Regions from separate parts of the Serratia proteamaculans genome, predicted to be linked through region 4. Evidence: riboswitches for the same ligand, from Rfam matches in the RefSeq annotation. Region 4 holds a riboswitch; each other region holds the start of a gene.

Region 1 (5,772 bases), 3.7 Mb from region 4:
GGGCGCGATCAACCTGCACGACCTGCATCAGGCCGGTATCGGCTGACCGCATTAACTAATGCTTGCCCGTTTGTCCCCTCTCCTTTGGGTGAGGGGATACGTACGACGCTAAAGTCCGCTTATTTCCAGTCCGGATTATTCTCGAACTGTTGTTTCAGCAGCGCCTTCATGTCCTCATCCGGCTTGCCCAACCATTGGTATTTGGCGTATTTCTTCGGATGATCAACCGCTTCCGGCTTATTCGCCACTTCAACGCGCACCGCCCAGGCCTGCGACTTGTCTTCTTTAAACGCCACCATCATAAAGTTGTTGGCACAGTCATGGGGCTTGCACACATTGCCCACCAAATAATCCTGGCCCTTCCAGCTCAGGCTTTGCGCCGGGGTTGACGTCCCTACCCCTTTGCGCGCCCAGCCCGGCAAACGGGCCTGCCCCTTCACCATGTTCTGCCAACTGGCCTGATAACCCGGCTGCTGGATCACGTCCGAAGTGGTGACAATCTGTTGGGCGAAGCTGCCCACGCTGAAGCTGAGTAACGCGCCGAAGATGGCGCCGCGAAGTGCGTTTTGTCCTGTCATGCCCTTCTCCCTTGATTGAATTCGATCGCACCCGGCCAAAACCGGGCCTGAATCTAGTCAGACCACAGCACGGCTAAAAAGTTGACTCACCACCAGGCGTGAAAATGATGCACCGGCCCGATGCCGTGCCCCACTTCCAGCGTATCGGCCTGCTGCAAGGCTTTTTGCAGATAATCCTTGGCGGCAGCGACCGTACCTGCCCAGTCGTCGTGGCGCGGACGCAGCGCGGCCAATGCGGCAGACAGCGTGCAGCCGGTGCCGTGCGTATGGCGGGTCGCTACGCGCGGTGCAGTAAAGCGTTGCTCCTGCCCCACACTGAACAGCCAGTCCGGGCTTTCACTTTCACTCAGATGGCCGCCCTTCATCAGTACCGCCTGGCAGCCCATCGCCAACAGTGCCCGTCCCTGTTCACGCATCTGGCTTTCGTTTTCCGCCGGGGCACATTCCAGCAGGGCCGCCGCTTCCGGCAGGTTCGGCGTGATGATCGACACCAGCGGCAACAGCTCGCGGCGAATCGACTCCACCGCCTCCGGTGCCAGCAAAGGATCACCGCTTTTCGCCAGCATCACCGTATCCAGCACCACAAACGACGGCTGATAGTGACGTAAACGCTCCGCCACCGCCTGCACAATGTCGGCGTTGGCCAGCATACCAATCTTGGTGCTGTCGATACGCAGATCGCTGAACACGGAATCAAGTTGAGCGGCGACAAAGGCCGGTTCGATGTTATACACCGACTGCACGCCGCGGGTGTTTTGTGCCACCAGCGCGGTGATCACGGAGGCGCCATAGGCCCCCAGCGCAGAGAAAGCTTTCAGGTCGGCCTGGATACCGGCCCCGCCGCTCGGATCGGTCCCGGCGATGGTCAACGCGTTAATCCGTTTCATTGCAGGTCCTCCGGGCGCAGTTGATATAGGGCATCGAGAAATGCCGGGGTAAAACTGCCCGGCCCGGCGGCACGGCGCGTGGCCCGCTCACCGCAAAGCGACATCACCCGGCAGGCGGTGGCAACGTTGTCCAGTCGATCGCCCGGCAGGCTGCAAAATGCCGCCACCACCGCCGAAAGCGCACAACCGGTGCCCACCACTCGCGTCATCAGCACGTCCCCTCCGGCGACCGCCCAGTCACGCTGGCCGTCGGTGATATAATCCACCACGCCGGTCACTGCTACTATCGCCCCGCTGAGCCGCGCCAGTTCACGCGCCGCCGGTAACGCCGCCAGTGAATCGTCAGCGCTGTCGACGCCGCGACCGTTCGCCTGCATGCCACTCAGCGCCATGATCTCAGAGGCATTGCCGCGAATTGCCGCCGGCTTTTCCCCCAGCAAACGCTGGGCAAATGCAGTGCGGTACACCAGCCCGCCAACGGCGACCGGATCCAGCGTCCAGGGGGTGCCCGCCGCATTGGCAGCCTCTACCGCGGCCAGCATGGATTCGGCCCGCGAGGCATTGAGGGTGCCGATATTAACCAGCAAAGCATCCGCCAGCCGGCTGAACTGCGCCGCTTCGGTCGGTTCCACCACCATCGCCGGGGAAGCGCCGAGCGCCAGCAACACGTTAGCCGTCAGTTCCTGCACCACTTCGTTGGTCAGGCAATGAATCAAGGGGGGTTGGCGTTTAAATTGGGTCAAACAAGCCGCGGCGTGAGCGCCGGGTAAAGCATCAGGTCGAGCGAACATATTCCTCCCAACCGGCGTTCAAGAAGGCGGGTACCGGTGGGGGCACCGAGACTTCCCTACGCTGGCATAATCCAGATCAGGTAATACGGGTAAAATCTCAGCCCCTAGAGGCACCCCGAGTCAAGACGGCCATTATTGGGGTTGCCGCCGGTGAGGTCAATCGCGCTATAGTGTCAAAAAATAAAAAGGAGACGCCATGCAAATAAGAAAATACCAGGAGGCCGACCGTCCGTTCCTGCGCACCCTGTATCTGGCATCGCGCAAAGCGGCGTTCCCCTGGCGTGATACCGAAGATTACCGACTGGAAGATTTCGATCGTTCGACACTGGGCGAGGATATTTGGGTGGCGGAAGAAAAAGGGAAGCGACTGGGGTTTGTCTCGATTTATCGTCAGGATAACTTTATTCACAATCTGTATGTCGACCCTCACCTGCCGCCCCTGGGCGTCGGCAGCGCGCTGTTGCAGGCAGCGGAGCAGACGTTTACCGCCACCGGCTCGCTGAAATGTCTGGTCAAGAATGAGAAGGCGCTGGCGTTTTACCATAAACACGGCTGGCGGACGATCACCACCGGCAATGACGGCGCGGAAGACTATTACCTGATGCACTCGCCGACCAAGTAAGGGCACGGCGTGTTGTACCGTGCCCATCCATAGTCCCCAACTCAGGCGGCAGAAACCGCCGGGGTCAATTTGCCGCGTGCGCGGATATTTCTGACCAACAGCCCCGACACGATGATCCCGGCGCAGGCAAACATGCCCATCAGGCCGAAGACAATCTTGTAGCCGGTTAGCCCGGGGAAAGCATCGAGAATGTGGCCGTACAGGCTGAAGCAAAACATTGCCGGGGCGTAACCGATAAAACTGCCTAGCGCCATCGCCGCACCGGTGTGTTCCTCATCAATCCCCGCCTCACCGATCGGTGCGAAGAACACCGCACGTTGGGTAAAGACCACCGCACCAAATCCCAGCGTACAGGCCATGCCCAGATAGACCGGCATTTGCTCATGCGGCAACAGGATCAATAATGCCAGCGCAACGGCGCTGATAATAAAGGTATAGAATAAATACTTGCTGGGGGATTTTAATACTTTGTCCGCAATCAAACCGCCAATCGGCCCACCCACCATTTTTAGGCAATACTGATTAATGATCCCGTAGGCCCCAACCAGTGCAATCGGTAATGCATAGACATGGCTCAGGAAAGGAATAAAGAACGTCAGCCCACAATACACCGCATAAACACAGAAAACGCTGAAGGCAATCAGCCAGACCGTTTTATTTTTTAATACGCTACTCATGCCCGGTTTTTTATCAACCGCCACTGCGCTTTGTGAAGTTGTTTTTCCCTCCGGGCTTTCCTTCATCACCAACAAAATAATAATCCCCACGATAATGGCGATCGCCGAATAAAACAGTATCCCAACTTTGAAACCAAGGTAGCCGCTGCCAAAGGCGGTAAACAATGCCAGTGCGGAAAACGCCACCACGGTATCCACCACGCCACGTCCGGTTTCGAAGAAGCCGAACAGCCGCCCCTGCTGGGTATTATCCCCCAGCATACTCACCGATTTGAGCAGCACCGGCCAGTTCAGCATGTCGCAGGTGACGCCAAACAGGGCCCAGACAAACAGAATGCCCCAGTAGCCCGGCATGCTGGACAGGTAAATACCGAGTAAACCGGTGGCGATCAGTGAAAACGACATGGTAAAGCGGCGCGGCAGACGATCGGAGAAATAAATCGATAAGAAGAAGCCAATGGTGGTCACAATCGAGTTGACCGACATGGCGTTACCAATTTCGCCATTGCTCAGGTGGAAATATTCTTGCATCGGCACATAAAAAGCATCCTTAAGGGAAGGCAATTTATATATTGTCCCGCCACATAAGACCAACAAACTAAATAGCGCCCATCTTTTTTTAGTCAGCATCATTCCCTCACAGCCAATAGATAATTAAGCGGTGTTGTGACCTCGGTGACGGGACGAGCACATCTCCACATCAGCGAGAATATGTAATTTATAAATTTCGTTATTATATTATGCCGGGGTTAGCCGTTCCCGGGCTTGCTGCGTCAAACTGTTAATAATGGTGCGAACATGGTGAATTTGATTTAAAGCATCCTGAGACTCTTTTTTCAGTCGTTCTTCCAACCCTTGCTCCGGTAACGCGGTTTCACTCATTTCGCGCCATGGAATAGGCGGGTTATCGCCCTCATCGGTGAAACGAAACGGCGGCGCGTAATAATCCACTTCTTCTTCCAGCCCATAAGCGGTGACCTGCGGCCGCTCGTCGCCCAAACAAATTAGCCCCAGCAACAGTTCGCGGAAGGGTAAGTCCCCCTGCCCGGAAATGCAGGCCCGGTGCCCCATGCCCTTCTTCTCACGCACAATCAGCGCATCCTTGATATGTACCTGCGTGATTTCCCCGGCCATTGTCGCCAATGCCGACAGCGGCTCTTCGTTGGCGTTAATCATGTTGGCGAAATCGAACAACAGGGAAAGTTGAGGAAACTCCGCCGCCCGAACCAGGCTAACCAGTTCATGGCTCTTGAGATCTTCGTGCTGTTCCAGTGTAAAGCTCAGACCCGAGTGCTGATAACGCTGCTTGATGTACTGAATATCTGCCGCGATACGCGCTAACACCTCCTGCAATGGCCCCTGATAGCGCGGATAAAAGCGCACCGAACTGGCACCGGATTTAAGGGCAATATTCACCGCCTGATCGATAGTCTGCGAGTCGGAGGCGCTGGTTTCGATATGAATATCCAGCCCATAGCGCTGCGCCTGCTCACCAAACTTGCGTAAGCGGGCATCATCGGCGTGGCAAAGCGCCTGACTTTCTCCGTCTAACACGTGCACTTTCACGCCGCGCAACTGCTGCTGATGAGCAATGGTCAGCAAATCCTCAGGCAGGATTTTCTCCATGCGCATATTGAGATGAAAAGCGTAGGCATGCAGGTAAAGGGGCAAATTCTGCGCCCGCAGAAGGACTTTCTCCGCAGTTAAGCGATCCATGGTGTTCACCTATAAGTTAATGAAAAAATCCACCGACTCGAAGCGCCAGTATTCGATATCCACCTGTACGATACGGCGTTGGGCATCGGCACGATGCTTCTCTACCAGAATCGACGGCGTGCTGGCGTTGCCGCCCATCACCTTGCAGGCATCGCCAGATAATCGGGTAGGTTTAAACGCCAAGTGACGGGTATGAGTGGGGGTGCCGTAGGCGTTTTCCCACACTTCGGCAAATGAGTTCTCACCCAGACGTTCGATAAAGTCGGGAGCCACCAGCGGATTGATATAGGTTTCGTGATAAAACACGATGTGATTATCCAGCGCCCCCCAGCCACAGATCTGGTAGATCTCTGCTCCTTCACTCACCTGCAGTAAATCGCCAATAGCCGCCGGTGCCGTCAAGACCCGCTCCTTGGTCATATAGCCCCAGGAAGGAAAACGCCCCTGCTCAATGGCTGCCTGTTTGAAGCTGGTAGACGAGTTGGGGTTGTAGTTAAACCG
Region 2 (5,772 bases), 440 kb from region 4:
CTAAACGGATCGGCATCTCAGCAGCAAGATGGGCGGGAACGCGCTCATCGCGTTCCGGGTCCGTTCAGCTTGGGGGGCTGGCGTCATGTTCTCAATGACATGCGTCAAGGTTGGTGACGTTTAAGCTCACACTTCCCGCACGCGGGCACTCATCCACAACGCCGCCACCGCCAGAAGGGTCGCCAACCAGTAAACTGCATAGTGCCCCAGGTTTTCCACCAGCGCCCCCTGCAGTACCCCGGCCAGGATCACCCCGGTGGAAATACTGTTGGTAAACAGCGTGGTTGCCGCGCCCGGTCGGCCTGGCATCAGGTCCTGGAAATAGAGCATACCGATACCGGCGATGATGCCGATAAATATGGCGTTGAACAGCTGTAGCACCATCAGTGCCAGCTTAAATTTAAACACCACCAACCCGGCATAAAACAGGATGCCGGCCGCCACGGCGAACAGCATCATGTTGCGCTTACCGAACCGTTTGACGTAATAACCGGCCAGCAACATTGCCGGGATCTCCAGCCCGGCGGCGGTCCCCATCAGCAGCCCCGCCAGATCCTCCGGCAGGCCCAGATCGGCGGTGATATACAGCGGCATGTCGATGATATACAGGGTGTTGCAGGTCCACATCAGCATCGAGGCAATAAACAAGCGTCGTACATCGCGGTTGCGCCAGACGCTGGCAGGGGCGATAGGAGCCGAAGGGGTCGCCGCCAGTACATTCCCCGGATCGACCGGAGCCGCCCGGGGCACCGAAGGCAGGGTAAACCACACCAGCAATGCACAGATCGCGAAGGTCGCCGCGGCAATCATGAACATCACGGTAAATCCGTAGTTCAGCGCCAGCGTGAACGACAGCGGCGGACCAATCACCCAGGCCAGCGACAGTTGCGCACGCATCACCGAGCTGAACATCACCACTTCACGCGCCGAACTGTCGGCATATTCCCGCGCCAGCGCGAAAATCTGCGGCATCGCGGTATTGGCAATCGCCGACAGCAACACCCCGGCGGTGATCAATGTCAGGTAGTCACGGTTAAAGGCAAACAGCAGACAGTTGCCAACCGCCATCAGGCAACACAACAGGATCAACTTGCGCCGATCGCCGCGTGAATCCGAACGCTTGGCCAACAGGAAACTGACTGCAATGCCGACAATGGCATTAACGGTATAAAACAGGCCGACCCACAGCGGCCGTACCTTGACCTCGGTGGTCAGGAACAGGCTCAGCGTCGGCGCCAAGAGCGCGCCGGCAATGCCGGAAAGAAAAGCAATCAGCAGGAATGCGGCAAAGATCGGATTAAAGCGGCGTGGCAGCCAGCGCTGGCGTTTCATATCTTTGTTCCTGACCCTAAAGCGGAAGACAGAACCTTAGGCTACGGTGGAAAAATTGCAAGAACATCACCGCGACCCATAATAAAAAAACCAGTGGGTATAACCCCACTGGCTGGTGAACAACACCATTACTCAGAAACCTTTTCTACCCGAGCCTCACAGGTGCTCGCGGTATTGCTTATCTGTCATGCTATGGATATCCCATTGGGTTACATGCGCCAGTATCTCCAGCCGCACCTGTTCAGGCACCAGCCCCAACCAGTCGGCCCGCTGGCGGCGTACCGCTGTGAAATACCGCTGATAGAACTGTTTTGACAAGAAAACTTTCATCCGTCGCCCTCCCCCTTTCATTGAGGAAAATTATCGGCGTAATATAGGGAAAGATAAATTGATGGGTTGATGCCGGAGCGTTCCTCTTTTATGTCCACCTCCAGATTGCAACAGCAGTTCATTCGCCTGTGGCAGCGCTGCCACGGCGAGCCGACAGAAACGACCCTGCAAGAGCTGGCCGAAGTGCTCACCTGTTCGCGCCGCCACGTACGTTCGTTACTGGGCGCCATGCAGCAGCAGGGCTGGCTAACCTGGCAGGCAGAGTCGGGGCGCGGCAAGCGTTCACGGCTCACCTTCCACTACACCGGTCTGGCGCTGCAACAGCAGCGGGCGGAGGAGTTGCTGGAGCAGGACCGCATCGATCAACTGGTGCAACTGGTCGGCGATAAAAACGTGGTACGCCAGATGCTGCTATCCCAACTGGGGCGCAGCTTTCGTCAAGGGAAACACATTCTGCGGGTGCTCTACTATCGCCAGTTGTACAACCTGTTGCCCGGTTCGGCGCTGCGGCGTTCGGAAACCCATCTGGCACGGCAAATTTTCAGCGGCCTGACGCGGATAAATGAGGAAAACGGGGAACTGGAGTCTGACCTTTCGCATCACTGGCAGCCATTAACTCCACAGCACTGGCGTTTTTATCTGCGCCCGGCGATTCATTTTCACCATGGCCGCGAGCTGGAAATGGAGGATGTCATCAGTTCGCTTACCCGCTTGATCCCACAGCCGTTGTTTTCCCATATTGAACGAGTGACTTCACCGACGCCTTATGTGATCGACGTCCATCTGCACAGTCCCGATTACTGGCTGCCGTGGCTGCTGGGCAGCGTGCCCGCGATGATCCTGCCGCGCGAATGGCAGAGCCTGCCGGAATTCTCACGCCACCCGGTGGGCACCGGGCCGTATAGCGTAGTGCGCAACCACCGCAGCCAGATGAAAATTCACGCTTTTGACGATTACTTTGGTTACCGCGCGCTGATCGATGAAGTGAATATCTGGGTGTTGCCGGAAGTGACTGAGGAACTGGTGCATTCCGGCGTCCAACTGCAGGCGGACGATACCGGCAAAAATGAGCTGGAAAGCCGGTTGGAAGAAGGCTGCTATTTCCTGCTGTTCGACCAGCGTTCGCCGCTGGCGGCCGATCCGGCTATTCGCAGCTGGCTATGCGAGTTGATCAACCCCATTTCGCTGCTGAGCAATGCCGGCCCGGTCTATCAGCGCTATTGGTCACCGGCCTACGGTCTTCTGCCGCGCTGGCACCACAACCGCACGCTGGCGCAGCAGCCCAAACCGGCCGGGCTGACCGAACTGACGCTGACCTACTACAGCGAGCATTCGGAATTCCACGCCATTCAACAGGCGATCGAACCCCTGTTGGCGCAGCAGGGCATCAAGCTGAAGATCCAGGTTGTGGATTACGACACCTGGCATAAAGGCGAAGCCAGTAGCGATTTATGGCTCGGTAGCGCCAACTTCTATCTGCCGCTGGAGTTCTCGCTGTTCGCTACCCTGTATGAACTGCCGCTGATGCAGCACTGCATGAATGAAGACCTCGCTACGGATGCCGCACTGTGGCGTGCCAATGCCTTGCCGCTGGCCGATTTTTGCCAACGCCTGGTCAGCAATCATCAGTTACACCCGTTGTTCCACCACTGGTTGCAACTGCACGGCCAACGCAGCATGCGCGGCGTGCGGATGAACACCCTCGGCTGGTTTGATTTTAAATCCGCCTGGTTTGCGCCGCCGGAAGCATAAGCGCCTTTCACCGGCGCCCGTTAGTCTTTACAATGGCGCCGTCTCAACGGGGTGCAAAACGGCGGCGTGCCGAATTTGCTGAGAACAAACCCGTCGAACCTGATCCGGTCAATACCGGCGGAGGGATTTGAGCCCAGCGAACAGGCAGCAGCCGATCGCCCCCTCAGATACCCTTGCCCCCCTAAATTTTCAGGAGTGCAAAGTGGTCAAGAAAAGCCTGCCCTTATTACTGTTGTTGTGCGCCGCACCGGTGTTCGCCAAACCCACGCTGACGGTCTACACCTATGATTCGTTCGCTGCCGACTGGGGCCCGGGTCCGGCGGTCAAAAAAGCCTTTGAGGCCCAGTGTGACTGTGAGCTGAAGTTCGTCGCGCTGGAAGACGGCGTTTCGCTGCTTAACCGCCTGCGCATGGAAGGGAAAAACAGCGCCGCCGACGTCGTGCTGGGGCTGGACAACAACCTGCTGCAGGCTGCGCAACAAACCGGTTTATTCGCGCCAAGCGACGTCGACAGCGCGAAGTTGAGCGTCCCCGGCGGCTGGCAGGATAAAACCTTTGTGCCTTATGACTACGGCTACTTTGCCTTCGTTTACAACAAAGAAAAGCTGAAGAACCCGCCAAAAAGCCTGCAGGAGCTGGTCGACAGTGACCAGAACTGGAAGGTGATTTACGAAGATCCGCGCACCAGCACCCCCGGCCTCGGCCTGCTGCTGTGGATGCAGAAAGTTTATGGCGACAAGGCCCCCGAAGCCTGGCAAAAGCTGGCGAAGAAAACCGTCACCGTGACCAAGGGCTGGAGTGAAGCCTACGGCCTGTTCCTGAAAGGCGAAGGTGACCTGGTGCTCAGCTACACCACCTCCCCGGCCTACCATCTGATCGAAGAGAAAAAAGACAGCTACGCCGCCGCTAACTTTAGCGAAGGCCATTATCTGCAGGTCGAAGTGGCGGGCAAACTCAAGGCCAGCAAACAACCCGAGCTGGCAGAACGCTTTATGCAATTTATGGTGACCCCGGCGTTCCAGAACAGTATTCCCACCGGCAACTGGATGTACCCGGTGATCAAAACCCAGCTGCCGACCGGGTTTGAGCAAATGACCGTCCCGCAGACCGCGCTGCAATACAGCGCTGAAGAAGTGGCCAAACAACGCGGCAACTGGATCCGGGCATGGCAAACCGCCGTCAGCCACTGATCCCACGCTGGCTATGGCCGGGGCTGCTGGCTGCCGGTCTGATCCTGACCATCGCCGCACTGGCGATGGGTTCTCTGTGGCGGCACGCGCCGGAAAGCGACTGGCAAGGTCTATGGCAGGACAGCTATCTGTGGCATGTGGTGCGTTTCACCTTCTGGCAGGCGTTGCTGTCCGCGCTGATCTCGGTGCTGCCCGCCATTTTGTTGGCGCGCGCGCTGTACCGCCGCCGTTTCCCCGGACGCCAATTACTGCTGCGGCTGTGCGCCATGACGCTGGTGTTGCCGGTGTTGGTGGCGGTGTTCGGCCTGCTCAGCGTTTATGGTCGACAGGGCTGGCTGGCCGCGCTGTGCGGTTGGTTAGGCATTGATTACAGCTTCTCGCCTTATGGCCTGCAGGGCATCCTGTTGGCCCACATGTTCTTCAACCTGCCGCTGGCGACCCGCCTGCTGTTGCAGGCGCTGGAAAATATTCCGGTCGAACAGCGCCAACTGGCAGCACAACTCGGCATGAGCGGCTGGCAACAGTTTCGTTTTGTCGAATGGCCGGCACTACGCCGCCAGATCCTGCCGAGCGGGGCACTGATCTTTATGCTGTGCTTTGCCAGCTTCGCCACCGTATTGTCACTGGGTGGCGGGCCACAGGCCACCACCATCGAACTGGCGATCTACCAGGCGCTCAGCTATGACTACGATCTCAGCCGCGCCGCGCTGTTGGCGCTGATCCAACTGGCCTGCTGCCTGGGGCTGGTGGTACTCAGCCAGCGCTTGAGCCAGGCCTTGCCGGTCGGCAACACCCAGGCCCACGTCTGGCGTAACCCGGAAGACAGCCTGGGGCGCCGGGTCAGCGACTTTTTGCTGATCGTCGCTGCCCTGCTACTGCTGTTACCCCCGCTGTTGGCGGTGATTGCCGACGGTGCCAACCAAACTCTGGTCAGCGTGCTACAACAGCAGGTGCTGTGGCAGGCGTTGTTTACCTCGTTGCGTATTGCTCTCGGTGCCGGCGCACTGTGCGTGGTGCTGACCATGATGCTGCTGTGGAGCAGCCGTGAGCTGAAGCTGCAACAGAGCCTGCGCTGGGGCCATGCACTGGAACTGAGCGGCATGGTGATCCTGGCGATGCCGGGCATCGTGTTGGCGACCGGCTTCTTCCTGCTGCTGAGCGATACCGTC
Region 3 (5,772 bases), 3.2 Mb from region 4:
TTGGCAACCTCGGCCTGGGATGTGGCCTTTATGGCTATCGAGCCGGTGCGGGCGGAACAAATCGCTTTCAGCGCGCCTTATGTGATCATTGAAGGCACTTATTTGCTGGCACAGGCGTCACCCTGGCAGCAGGTGGCCGAGTTGGATCGGCCTGAGGTGCGCATCGCGGTGGGCAAGGGCGCGGCCTATGACCTGTATTTGTCGCGCACCTTAAAGCATGCGCAGTTGGTGCGAGCAGAGACCTCCGCCGAGGCGATAACCCTGTTTCTGGAGCAGGGCCTGGATGCCGTAGCAGGTGTGCGTCAACCCTTGCTGGCCGCCGCAGCGGCAAATCCGGCTTACCGGGTGCTGGCCGGGCACTTCACCGCGATCCACCAGGCGATGGCAGTGCCGCGAGAAAAAACAGCCGGGGCGGCCTATGTGCGCGAATTTGTGGAGCGGTGCAAGGCGAACGGACTGGTGCAGCAGGCCCTGCAGCGCAGCGGCCAGGGGGATGTGACCCTGGCCCCCTCTGCCTGATAGTGCAAAATATACCTTCTCCCAGGGGAGAAGGTTAGGGGAGGGGAAACAGGCAATGCGAGCCCTTAGTGCAGCTCCACCGCATACTGCTCTACCGGGGTGATTTTCTTGATCAGCTTATTGTCGAACAGGAATTGTTCGTAGGCCTGATAGCGCGCTTTATCCAGCCTGGCCGGATCGCGGGCGAACAATGGCAGGCTGGCTTGCCAGGCCTGTTTGTTCAGCTCGGTATTCAGTTCCGGGTGGGCCTTGGCGAAGGCCAGCCAGCTTTCCTGCGGGTGGGCCTGCAGGTAGTCGTTGCCTTTTTTCAGTGCCACGAGGAATTTTTTGATTTTCGGCTCGGTCACCGCGTCGCGATTGGCGACAATAATCAGCTCGTCGTAAGCCGGAACCCCGTAGTCTTCCACGTTAAACACCACCGGATCCTTGCCCTGCAGCTTGAGTTCCAGCGCTTCAATATTGCGATAACCGCCAATCACCGCATCAACCTGGCCTGCCATCAGGGCGCTGGTCAGTTGGAAATTAACGTTGATCAACTTGCCGTCGTCAGGCTTGAGGTGTTCATGTTTGAACATGGTTGCCAACGTGGCCTGTTCGATACCGCTGACCGAGTAGCCGATTTTTTTGCCCTTAAGACCCGCCGGGGTGGTGATACTTTTATCCAGCGTAATCACGGTATTCAGCGGTGAATTAATCAGGGTGCCTACGCGCACCAACGGCAGGCCCTGATCGGCGAAGAAATGCAGCTGTGGCTGATAGGTGATCGCCAGATCGGCCTGTTTTGCCGCCACTAGCCGCGGTGGCAGCGCCGGATCGGAAGGCGGCACGATCTTGACGTCCAGCCCTTCGGCCTTGAAGGCACCGATCTGCTCGGCCACCATAATCGGCGCGTGGTCAGGGTTGATATACCAGTCGAGCACCAGCGTCAGTTTTTCAGCGGCGGTGGCTTGCCCGGCCAGCGTGGTGCTGAGCATCAGGCCGCACAGGGTATTTTTAATCAAGGTGGATCCCTTATTTTCAGTCATGTTCCGGCGCCCAGTTGATCAGGCGCAGCAGCAGCGCGTCCACCGTCACCCAAAGCAAGACGGTCATCAGCACCAGAATAAACAACGCGGCGAAACAGACGTCGGTCTGCATGCGCGCGTTGGCGTTAAGCATCACGTAACCCAGCCCCTCCGCCGAGCCCACCCATTCACCGATAATCGCGCCAATCGGGGCGACTGCAGCGGCCATCCGCAGCCCGGAACCAAAGGCCGGCAGCGCCGCCATCAGCCGCACGTGCCGCAGTTGGGCCCAGGGGGAGGCGCGCAGGGTGCGGGCCAGATCGAGATAATCGTTATTGACCCGGCGCAGCCCATCGAAGAAGGCCGAGGTGACCGGGAAGAAGATCACCAGCACCGCCATCACCACCTTGGCGCTCATGCCAAAGCCAAACCACAGCACCAGCAGGGGGGCCAGCGCAAACACCGGTATCGCCTGGCTGGTCAGCACCAGGGGCATCAGCCAGCGTTGTAGCCGTGGGGAATAAATCATGCACAGCGCCAGCACGGCACCGAGTAACACCCCGGCCAGCAGGCCGCAGGCGATCTCGGCGGCGGTGATCAGCGTGTGATAAGCGAGGTAGGCCCGGTCATTCCACAGCGCCTGCGCTACCGCAGAGGGGGACGGCAGCAAAAAGGCGGGAATATCGCCCAAAGTGACCAGCCCCCACAGCAGTAACAGGCCGGCAAACACCGTCAGGCTGCGGCGCATCCGTGACAGGCGGCTTTCTACCTGCGGTGTCATCCGGCGGCCCTCACCAGTTGCAGCAGTAACTCACTCTGGCTTTTCAGCAGTTGAGGATCGTCCGGTGCGCGCGGCGGCAGACCTTCGATAATATGGCTATCGTCGATACCGGCGGGGTGGCGGGACAGCACCAGCAGGCGATGACTAAGGCGGCAGGCCTCCATCGGGTCATGGGTAATCAGCAACACGGTATGCTGCGCCAGCAGGTCGGCGGCCAGCGTCTGGATCATGGCGCGGGTTATGGTGTCCAGCGCCGAAAAGGGTTCATCCATCAGCACAATCGGCTGGCGTTCATACAGGGTACGGGCGATGGCGGCGCGCTGGCGCATGCCACCGGACAGCGCGGCAGGCAGAGTGTTGCCATAACCACTCAGCCCCACGCGTTCCAGCAGGTGCTCCGCCCAGGGGCGATCGGCCTTTTCACCGCGTAGCCGCGCGCCGAGGCTAATGTTCTGGTCAATGGTCAGCCACGGATAGAGCAAATCTTTTTGCCCCATATAGGCGATGCGCCCGGCAATCGGCTGGCCATCGCTGCCGATGACCGTACCGGAAGTGGGTTTCGCCAGCCCGGCAATAATCTTTAACAGGCTGGTTTTCCCCGCCCCGCTGGCACCGAGCAGGGCGACAAAGCTGCCGCCTGCGATATCAAAACTAAGCCGGTCGAAAATCACCTGCTGACCAAAGCGCAGGGTTAAATCCCGCACCTGAATACCCGGCCGGACGCCATCGTGCTGCGCATTGCCTATACTCATTGGGCATTCAGCCCCATTTGCCAGAAGGCGGATTCCAGCCGGGTGGCGGTGGTGAAAATCACCGACAGCTCGGCCAGGCGGCTCTCAGCCCCACGCTGGCGGCCAACGTTTTCCAGCAGGTCGAGCGCGGCCTGCACCCCGGCCAGATAGGCCGGATCGCCATAGTTGCGGATCCACGAGGCATAAGGATTAGCTTCCATCACCGTGGCGGGGTCGTTGAGCAGGCGCAGGCCAATCTCGGCATAGCCGGCGACACAGGGCAGCAGGGCCGCCAGCAGATCCAGAGCATCACCGGCGTGGCCGATATCGAGCACATAGCGGGTGTAGTTGAGGGTTTCCGCTGCCTCGGGTTCGGCGGCAATCTGCGGCTCGCTCAGCCCCCAGTCGGCGCAGTAGGCCAGATGCAAAGGCAGTTCGGCGACAATCGCATTGAGCGAGGCGGTGGCTGCGCGCATCTCCGGCAGGGTGCGCAGCTTGCTGACCAGCAGCGCGTAGGCGCGGGCAAAGTGGATCAGAAACAGATAATCCTGGGTCAGGTAGCGACGGAAAGCGGGTTCCGGCAAGGTACCGGCGGCCAGTTGCTGAATAAAGGGATGAGCGACATAGTCCTGCCAGTGGCTACCGGCCTGTTGGCGTAGCCGTCCGTAAAGACCGTCGTCGAATTGGGGGGTAAACATGGGACCTCCAAAAATTAAGTGGAGATCCGGGCGTGCTGAGGTAAGAACGGGCAATAACTGATGGTGTTATTGCCGACCCGTCCCTTCGCTGGCATGACCCAGATCAGGTTCAAAGGGTTCGGCTTACGCCATCTCAGCCCTTGACAGGACACCCCTCGGAGGAGCCTGTTATACGATATTTACTTTTTGATTACAATGCCCGTGCGGCGGCCACGGGCACCCGGCGTTAAGGTTTTTCCTAGCCGAAAACGGTTCGTTTAGTGCGGTCCAATACAATTTTTCTGGCTTGCAGGGGGGCATGTTTGTCACTGTATTCCGGTCATAATTCACTCTAAGGACACTACCCATGAAGAAAATTGGATTTCTCTCTTTTGGTCACTGGACGCCTTCGTCGCAGTCGGGCACCCGCTCGGTTGGCGATGCACTGTTGCAATCCATCGATCTTGCCGTCGCGGCAGAAGAGCTGGGGGCGGACGGGGCCTATTTCCGCGTACACCACTTCGCGCGCCAACTTGGTTCGCCATTTCCGCTGTTGGCCGCCATCGGTGCCAAAACCCAGCGCATTGAGATCGGCACCGGCGTGATCGACATGCGTTATGAAAACCCGCTGTATATGGTGGAAGACGCCGGCGCCGCCGACCTGATTTCAGGCGGGCGCTTGCAGCTTGGCATCAGTCGCGGCTCTCCCGAGCAGGTGATTGATGGCTGGCGTTACTTTGGCTATACCCCGGCCGAAGGCGAGACCGAAGCCGATATGGCGCGCCGCCACACCGAAGTGCTGCTTGATGCGTTGCGTGGCGAAGGGTTCGCCGAACCTAGCCCGCAGCCGATGTTCCCGAATCCACCGGGCTTGCTGCGGGTGGAGCCTTTCTCCGCCGGACTGCGGGATCGCATCTGGTGGGGCGCCAGCTCAGACGCTACGGCCGTTTGGGCGGCGAAGTTGGGGATGAACCTGCAAAGCTCAACGCTGAAAAACGACGAAACCGGCGAACCGTTCCACGTGCAGCAAGCGAAGCAGATCCGCGCGTATCGCGAAGCCTGGAAGGTCGCCGGGCATAAACGGGAACCCCGCGTGTCGGTCAGCCGCAGCATCTTTGCGTTGATGGACCAGCGGGATCGCAACTATTTTGGCAATAGCGGGCAAGACGGCGATCAGGTGGGGTATATCGGCGATCAGACCCGGGCGATATTCGGCCGCAGCTATGCCGCCGAGCCGGAGCTGTTGATCAAACAACTGGCGCAGGACGAAGCAATTGCCGAGGCGGACACCTTGCTGCTGACCGTGCCAAACCAGCTGGGTGTTGATTATAACGCCCATGTGATTGAGTCGATCCTGACCCATATCGCCCCTGCGCTGGACTGGCGCTAATTAGGTCATAGCCAAAAGCCCGCCTGAGGTTTCTGCGGCGGGCTTGACTTATTTTGCTCAATTTGTATTTTAACGACATGCATACATTTCTGATTATCGTCCCTGAAGGGGGCATGTTGTTTGAGTCGGCGGGGATCGCCGACATCCTGATGCAAGCCAACCGCTTGAGGCCTGATGACGCGCCGCTCTACCAGATAGCGATAGTCACTACCCAGTCTCACCGCGTGGTGCATGGGTCCTCCGGCTTGAACCTATTGGCCGACCATCGCCTTTGCGATCTGGATCCAGAACAAGCGCGTGACACCATCATCGTCACCGGCAAAGGGGCGACCGAGGAAGAAAGTGCTTTTGTGGTGGATTGGCTACGTCGTGCCGCACCCAAAGCGCGCCGAATTGCCTCCGTTTGTGGCGGGGCCTTGTTGCTTGCTGAAGCCGGGTTGCTGGATGGCCGTCGTGCCACCACGCACTGGCGGTTGCTGGACACCTTGCAATCTCGTTTCCCCAAAGTGCTGGTCGAAAATGGGCCGATCTATGTGCAGGACGGCAGTGTCTGGACCTCCGGCGGCGTCAGCTCCGGGTTCGATCTGACGCTGGCGCTGGTGGAAGACGATTACGGTTTTACTCAGGCCCGCGAAGTGGCGCAGGACCTGGTGATGTTTTTGCGTCGGCC
Region 4 (5,772 bases):
GCTCCGTACGCAGGGCCTGAGTATCTATCACGTCCAATCCTTAGCGATGGTATTTCCCCGACTGCGCGTGAACCGCCTCAACAAAGGCGCCTGCGTTCTCCGGCGGCACGTCCAGGTGAATACCATGCCCCAGGTTGAACACGTGCCCTTCGCCGTGGCCGAAACCAGCCAGAATGGTTTCCACTTCCTGGCCGATACGCTCAGGTGACGCATACAGCATGGAAGGATCCATATTGCCCTGCAACGCGACTTTGTCCCCTACGCGACGGCGTGCATCACCGATATCGGTTGTCCAGTCGAGGCCTAACGCGTCACAACCGGTCGCCGCCATCGCCTCCAGCCACTGACCGCCACCTTTGGTAAACAGCGTCACCGGCACGCGATGGCCGTCGTTTTCACGTAGCAGACCGTCGACAATCTTATGCATGTAGTGCAGTGAGAACTCGCGGTAGTCACGACCGGTCAGCACGCCACCCCAGGTATCGAATACCATCACCGATTGTGCACCGGCTTTAATCTGGGCGTTAAGGTACAAGATGACGCTGTCCGCCAGCTTATCCAGCAGCAGGTGCAACGTCGCCGGCTCGGCGTACATCATTTTTTTCAGCTTGGTGAAGGCCTTGCTGCTGCCGCCTTCCACCATATAGGTCGCCAGTGTCCACGGGCTGCCAGAAAAACCAATCAGCGGCACTTCGCCCTTCAGCTCACGACGGATGGTGCGTACCGCATTCATCACATAACCCAGTTCCACTTCCGGGTCGAACGCCGGCAGCTTGTCGACATCGGCACAGCTGGTGATCGGTGAGGAGAAACGCGGGCCTTCACCGGTTTCGAAATACAGGCCCAGCCCCATAGCATCGGGAATGGTGAGGATATCGGAGAACAGGATCGCAGCATCCAGTGGGAAACGACGCAGCGGCTGCAGCGTGACCTCACAAGCCAGCTCCGCGTTCTTGCACAGCGACATGAAATCACCGGCCTCGGCGCGCGTAGCCTTGTACTCCGGCAAATAACGACCGGCCTGACGCATCATCCATACAGGGGTCACATCCACCGGCTGACGCAACAGTGCGCGCAGGTAACGATCGTTCTTCAACTCATTCATTATGGGGCTCCCTTATTCATCTGCCGGTATTGTAGCGATTTATTGTTCACGGCATAAGGCTACGGTGTCCTCTATCAGGCGACGCGCTACGGTGCCGGGTGGCGGTAGCAGTGGCAACCGATCGTAGCGGTACCAACCGGCGTTAAGCAGCTCTTTGGGATCGTGGCGGATCTCGCCCCGGTGATAATCGGCCATAAAGGCCATCATCAGCGAATGCGGGAATGGCCAGGGTTGCGAGGTGACATAACGCAGGTTTTTGATTTCAATATTACTTTCTTCCATAACCTCACGCGCAGCCGCCTGCTCCAGCGTTTCGCCGACTTCGACAAAACCGGCCAGTACGGTATGAATACCGCCGCGGTGACGCACATGCTGCGCCAGCAGGATCTCATCGTCACGCCGAATGGCGACAATCACGCAGGGTGCGATCTGCGGGTAATAACGCTCCCGGCAGTTGCCGCACAGGCAGGCACTTTCGGTGCGGCTGAGGTGCATTTCATGGCCACAATAGCCGCAGTAGCGGTGGGAACGGTAAAAATCGGCCAGTTGTACGCCACGCCCGGCGAGCTGGAACAGCCCGCGATCGAGTTCAAGCAGTTGGCGCACCGAGCCCATTTCCTGCGGCATCGCGTGGCGCACCAGCCAGACCGGCAGCCCTTCCCATTCGCCAATAGCGCGAGCCATCCGCCCCTGCAGGGAGAATGACGCCGCTGAACCGCACGGTAATTCACCGTTCGGTAACCAAAGTTTGCTTTCATGGCTGACGATCCACCAGCCATTTTCATTACCCGTTAATGCAAGTTCCATATCGTTGTTGCACAACCTCAGCTTCACTGGCACTCTACAAATCGGCCTTGTTACATTTTAATAACTTACTGTTACGTTTTATTACTTACGGAGTCAAACATGCTCAACCGTTTGGAAAGCCTGACTCAGCGCGTTGGTGGTAGTAATGAATTAGTAGATCAATGGCTTCAGGCGCGCAAGCAATTGCTGGTCGCCTATTGCGCCCTGGTGGGCATCAAACCGAACAAAGAAAAGCATACGCCGCTGAATGAAAAAGCGCTGGAGAACTTTTGCCATAATCTGGTGGATTATCTCTCCGCCGGCCATTTTCATATCTATGACAGAATTATCAAACAAGTGGAAGGCGCATCCAGTCCGAAAATGTCTCTGGCGGTCAACATCTATCCCAAGCTGTGGGCCAATACCGAGCAGATCATGGCTTTCCACGATCGCTATACCGAAGTGGATATCGATCAGGACCTGTGTCTGGAATTGCATCAGTCTTTGTCCGACATCGGTGAAACGCTGGCAGCACGTTTTACCCTCGAAGACAGGTTGATCCAACTGGCGGCTGAAACTTGGCAACAGGCGGAGCCGGACAAGACACTGGATCCAGCCCGCTAAAATGTTGTAGTCTATTTTATTATCCCTCCTATACTGGAGGGCATCTTGTCGGAGTGCCTAGCGCCTGATTTGTTCATCAAATTGGCCAGGCTGAGACCGTTAATTCGGGATCCGCGGAACCTGATCGGGTTAATACCCGCGAAGGGAACAAGAGTAATCTATCGCCATAGGCAGGTGACCCGATTTGGGATAATCCCGCCTTCCCGGCCAGCATTATTACTCCCTCCGAGCTCCAGACAAGCAACTTTCCCAACCCAACACACTGGTAGGAACTTGCTATGTCTAACGTTAAAAAACCCCGTGCCCGTAAAGAGCAACGCGAAGAAGCCCAGCAGTTTATCGACACCCTGCAAGGGGTCTCCTTCCCCAATTCACGCCGTATCTATCTGCAAGGCTCACGTAGCGATCTGCAGGTGCCCATGCGTGAAATTCAGCTCAGCCCGACGCTGATCGGCGGTGAGAAGGACAACCCGCAGTACGAGCAGAACGAAGCCATCCCGGTGTATGACACTGCCGGTCCTTACGGCGATCCTCAATCCGAACTCAACGTGCACACCGGTTTGGCGAAGTTACGCGCGTGTTGGATCACCGAACGCGGTGACACCGAAGCCCTCAAGGGCGTCAGTTCTGGTTTTACCCAGCAGCGCCTGGCCGATGAAGGCCTGGATCACCTGCGCTTTGAACATCTGCCGTTGCCGCGCAAGGCGCAACCGGGCAAATGCGTCACCCAGTTGCACTACGCCCGCGTCGGTATCATTACCCCGGAGATGGAGTTTATCGCCATCCGCGAAAACATGGGTCGCGAACGCATCCGCGGTGAGGTGTTACGCCACCAGCATCCGGGACAAAGTTGGGGCGCCAACCTGCCGGAGAACATCACGCCGGAATTTGTCCGCCAGGAAGTGGCCGCCGGCCGCGCCATCATCCCTGCCAATATCAACCACCCGGAATCGGAGCCGATGATCATCGGCCGCAACTTCCTGGTGAAGGTTAACGCCAACATCGGCAACTCGGCGGTGACCTCTTCGATCGAGGAAGAAGTCGAGAAACTGGTGTGGTCCACCCGCTGGGGCGCGGATACGGTGATGGATCTTTCTACCGGCCGCTATATTCACGAAACCCGCGAATGGATCCTGCGTAACAGTCCGGTACCGATTGGTACGGTACCGATCTATCAGGCTCTGGAAAAGGTGAACGGCGTAGCAGAAAACCTCACCTGGGAAATGTTCCGCGATACGCTGCTGGAGCAAGCAGAACAAGGTGTTGACTACTTCACCATTCACGCCGGTGTACTGCTGCGTTACGTGCCGATGACCGCCAAACGCCTGACCGGCATCGTCTCCCGCGGCGGTTCGATCATGGCCAAGTGGTGCCTGTCGCATCATCAGGAAAACTTCCTTTACCAGCACTTCCGCGAAATCTGTGAGATTTGCGCCGCCTATGATGTCTCTCTGTCCCTCGGCGATGGCCTGCGTCCGGGCTCGATTCAGGACGCCAATGACGAGGCACAGTTCGCCGAACTGCACACCCTGGGTGAACTGACCAAAATTGCCTGGGAATATGATGTTCAGGTGATGATCGAAGGCCCCGGCCACGTACCGATGCAGATGATCCGCCGCAATATGACCGAGGAGCTGGAGCACTGTCACGAAGCGCCGTTCTATACCCTCGGCCCGCTGACCACCGATATCGCCCCGGGTTATGATCACTTTACCTCCGGCATCGGAGCCGCGATGATCGGCTGGTTCGGCTGCGCCATGCTGTGTTACGTCACGCCGAAGGAGCACCTCGGCCTGCCGAACAAAGAGGATGTCAAACAGGGACTGATCACCTACAAGATTGCCGCCCACGCTGCCGATCTGGCTAAAGGGCACCCCGGCGCGCAGATCCGCGATAACGCCATGTCCAAGGCGCGCTTCGAATTCCGCTGGGAAGACCAATTCAACCTGGCGCTCGATCCGGCCACCGCACGTGCTTATCACGACGAAACCCTGCCACAGGAGTCCGGCAAAATTGCCCACTTCTGCTCCATGTGCGGGCCAAAATTCTGCTCGATGAAAATTTCGCAAGAAGTTCGCGACTATGCCGCCGCGCAGGAAGCGGCCAAACCGATAGAAGTGCAGCTAACCGGCATGGAAAAGATGTCTGCCGAGTTCCGCTCACGCGGTAGTGAGCTGTACCACAGCGCCAGCAACCTGCAAGAGGAGCTGAGCAATGACTGATATCACCACGCCTTTCCCCGCGACTCCGTACAAGTTGGGGCTATACCCGGTGGTCGACAGCGTTGAATGGATTGCCCGCTTGCTGGAAGCAGGCGTCACCACAATTCAGTTGCGCATCAAGGATCGGCCGGATGAGCAGGTCGAAGATGACATTGCCGCGGCCATTGCCCTCGGCAAACAGTACGATGCCCGATTGTTTATCAATGACTACTGGCAACTGGCGATTAAACACGGTGCCTATGGCGTGCATCTCGGCCAGGAGGATTTGGCTACCACCGATCTGGCGGCGATTCACCGCGCCGGGCTGCGTTTGGGGGTTTCTACCCATGATGATAGCGAGCTGGCCCGCGCCATTGCGGTGAAACCTTCCTATATTGCACTGGGGCATATCTTCCCGACGCAAACCAAAGACATGCCTTCCGCCCCTCAGGGTCTGGTGGAGCTGAAACGTCATATTGCCGGATTGAGTGACTATCCGACGGTGGCGATCGGCGGGATCAGCATCGATCGCGTGGCGGCCGTGCTGGATTGTGGCGTCGGCAGCGTAGCCGTGGTCAGCGCCATTACCCAGGCTGAGGACTGGCGCGCAGCGACCGCACAACTGCTACAACTGATCGAAGGCAAGGAGTAATGCCATGTTGAACGATCAAGAGTTCCTGCGCTACAGCCGCCAGTTATTGCTGGAGGACATTGGCCCCGAAGGCCAGGAGAAGCTAAAACAGTCGACGGCGCTGATCGTCGGGTTGGGGGGATTAGGCTCCCCCGCCTCGCTCTATCTGGCCGCCGCCGGCGTCGGTACCTTGTTGCTGGCCGATGACGATACACTGCACCTCACTAATCTGCAGCGTCAAATCCTGTACCGCAGTTCCGACGTAACCCAAAGCAAAGCCGCCCTGGCACAGCGTCAATTACAGGCGCTAAACCCAATGGTGGAGTCCATCGCACTGGAGCAGCGTTTGCAGGGGGAAGTGTTGCAGCAGGCCGTTGAACGCGCCGATCTGATTTTAGACTGTAGCGATAACATGGAAACCCGTC

What was found. A riboswitch is a leader RNA that binds a small molecule or an ion and turns the genes downstream of it on or off. The one in region 4 is predicted to bind thiamine pyrophosphate.
Region 1: linked by a shared signal. The riboswitch ahead of thiM (hydroxyethylthiazole kinase) and the one ahead of thiC (phosphomethylpyrimidine synthase ThiC) in region 4 are both predicted to bind thiamine pyrophosphate.
Region 2: linked by a shared signal. The riboswitch ahead of thiB (thiamine ABC transporter substrate binding subunit) and the one ahead of thiC (phosphomethylpyrimidine synthase ThiC) in region 4 are both predicted to bind thiamine pyrophosphate.
Region 3: linked by a shared signal. The riboswitch ahead of QOT07_RS16270 (TenA family protein) and the one ahead of thiC (phosphomethylpyrimidine synthase ThiC) in region 4 are both predicted to bind thiamine pyrophosphate.

The regions. Positions count from the first base shown of each region.
Region 1 covers NZ_OX461105.1:4,041,022-4,046,793, forward strand. The annotation lists gene gutQ (arabinose-5-phosphate isomerase GutQ) at 1-46, shown strand, start outside; gene QOT07_RS18815 (inhibitor of vertebrate lysozyme family protein) at 120-578, opposite strand; gene thiD (bifunctional hydroxymethylpyrimidine kinase/phosphomethylpyrimidine kinase) at 665-1,465, opposite strand; gene thiM (hydroxyethylthiazole kinase) at 1,462-2,256, opposite strand; TPP riboswitch at 2,293-2,384, opposite strand; gene QOT07_RS18830 (GNAT family N-acetyltransferase) at 2,453-2,878, shown strand; gene QOT07_RS18835 (MFS transporter) at 2,920-4,185, opposite strand; gene QOT07_RS18840 (sugar phosphate isomerase/epimerase family protein) at 4,294-5,271, opposite strand; gene QOT07_RS18845 (GntR family transcriptional regulator) at 5,281-5,772, opposite strand, start outside.
Region 2 covers NZ_OX461105.1:736,889-742,660, reverse strand. The annotation lists gene QOT07_RS03365 (sugar efflux transporter) at 127-1,332, opposite strand; gene sgrT (glucose uptake inhibitor SgrT) at 1,489-1,662, opposite strand; gene sgrR (HTH-type transcriptional regulator SgrR) at 1,753-3,414, shown strand; TPP riboswitch at 3,452-3,558, shown strand; gene thiB (thiamine ABC transporter substrate binding subunit) at 3,617-4,603, shown strand; gene thiP (thiamine/thiamine pyrophosphate ABC transporter permease ThiP) at 4,579-5,772, shown strand, end outside.
Region 3 covers NZ_OX461105.1:3,479,542-3,485,313, reverse strand. The annotation lists gene QOT07_RS16290 (transporter substrate-binding domain-containing protein) at 1-519, shown strand, start outside; gene QOT07_RS16285 (ABC transporter substrate-binding protein) at 585-1,520, opposite strand; gene QOT07_RS16280 (ABC transporter permease) at 1,537-2,304, opposite strand; gene QOT07_RS16275 (ABC transporter ATP-binding protein) at 2,301-3,056, opposite strand; gene QOT07_RS16270 (TenA family protein) at 3,053-3,733, opposite strand; TPP riboswitch at 3,797-3,899, opposite strand; gene QOT07_RS16265 (LLM class flavin-dependent oxidoreductase) at 4,080-5,102, shown strand; gene QOT07_RS16260 (GlxA family transcriptional regulator) at 5,180-5,772, shown strand, end outside.
Region 4 covers NZ_OX461105.1:299,855-305,626, reverse strand. The annotation lists gene nfi (deoxyribonuclease V) at 1-31, opposite strand, end outside; gene hemE (uroporphyrinogen decarboxylase) at 41-1,105, opposite strand; gene nudC (NAD(+) diphosphatase) at 1,145-1,912, opposite strand; gene rsd (sigma D regulator) at 2,012-2,515, shown strand; TPP riboswitch at 2,555-2,679, shown strand; gene thiC (phosphomethylpyrimidine synthase ThiC) at 2,794-4,737, shown strand; gene thiE (thiamine phosphate synthase) at 4,730-5,368, shown strand; gene QOT07_RS01355 (HesA/MoeB/ThiF family protein) at 5,373-5,772, shown strand, end outside.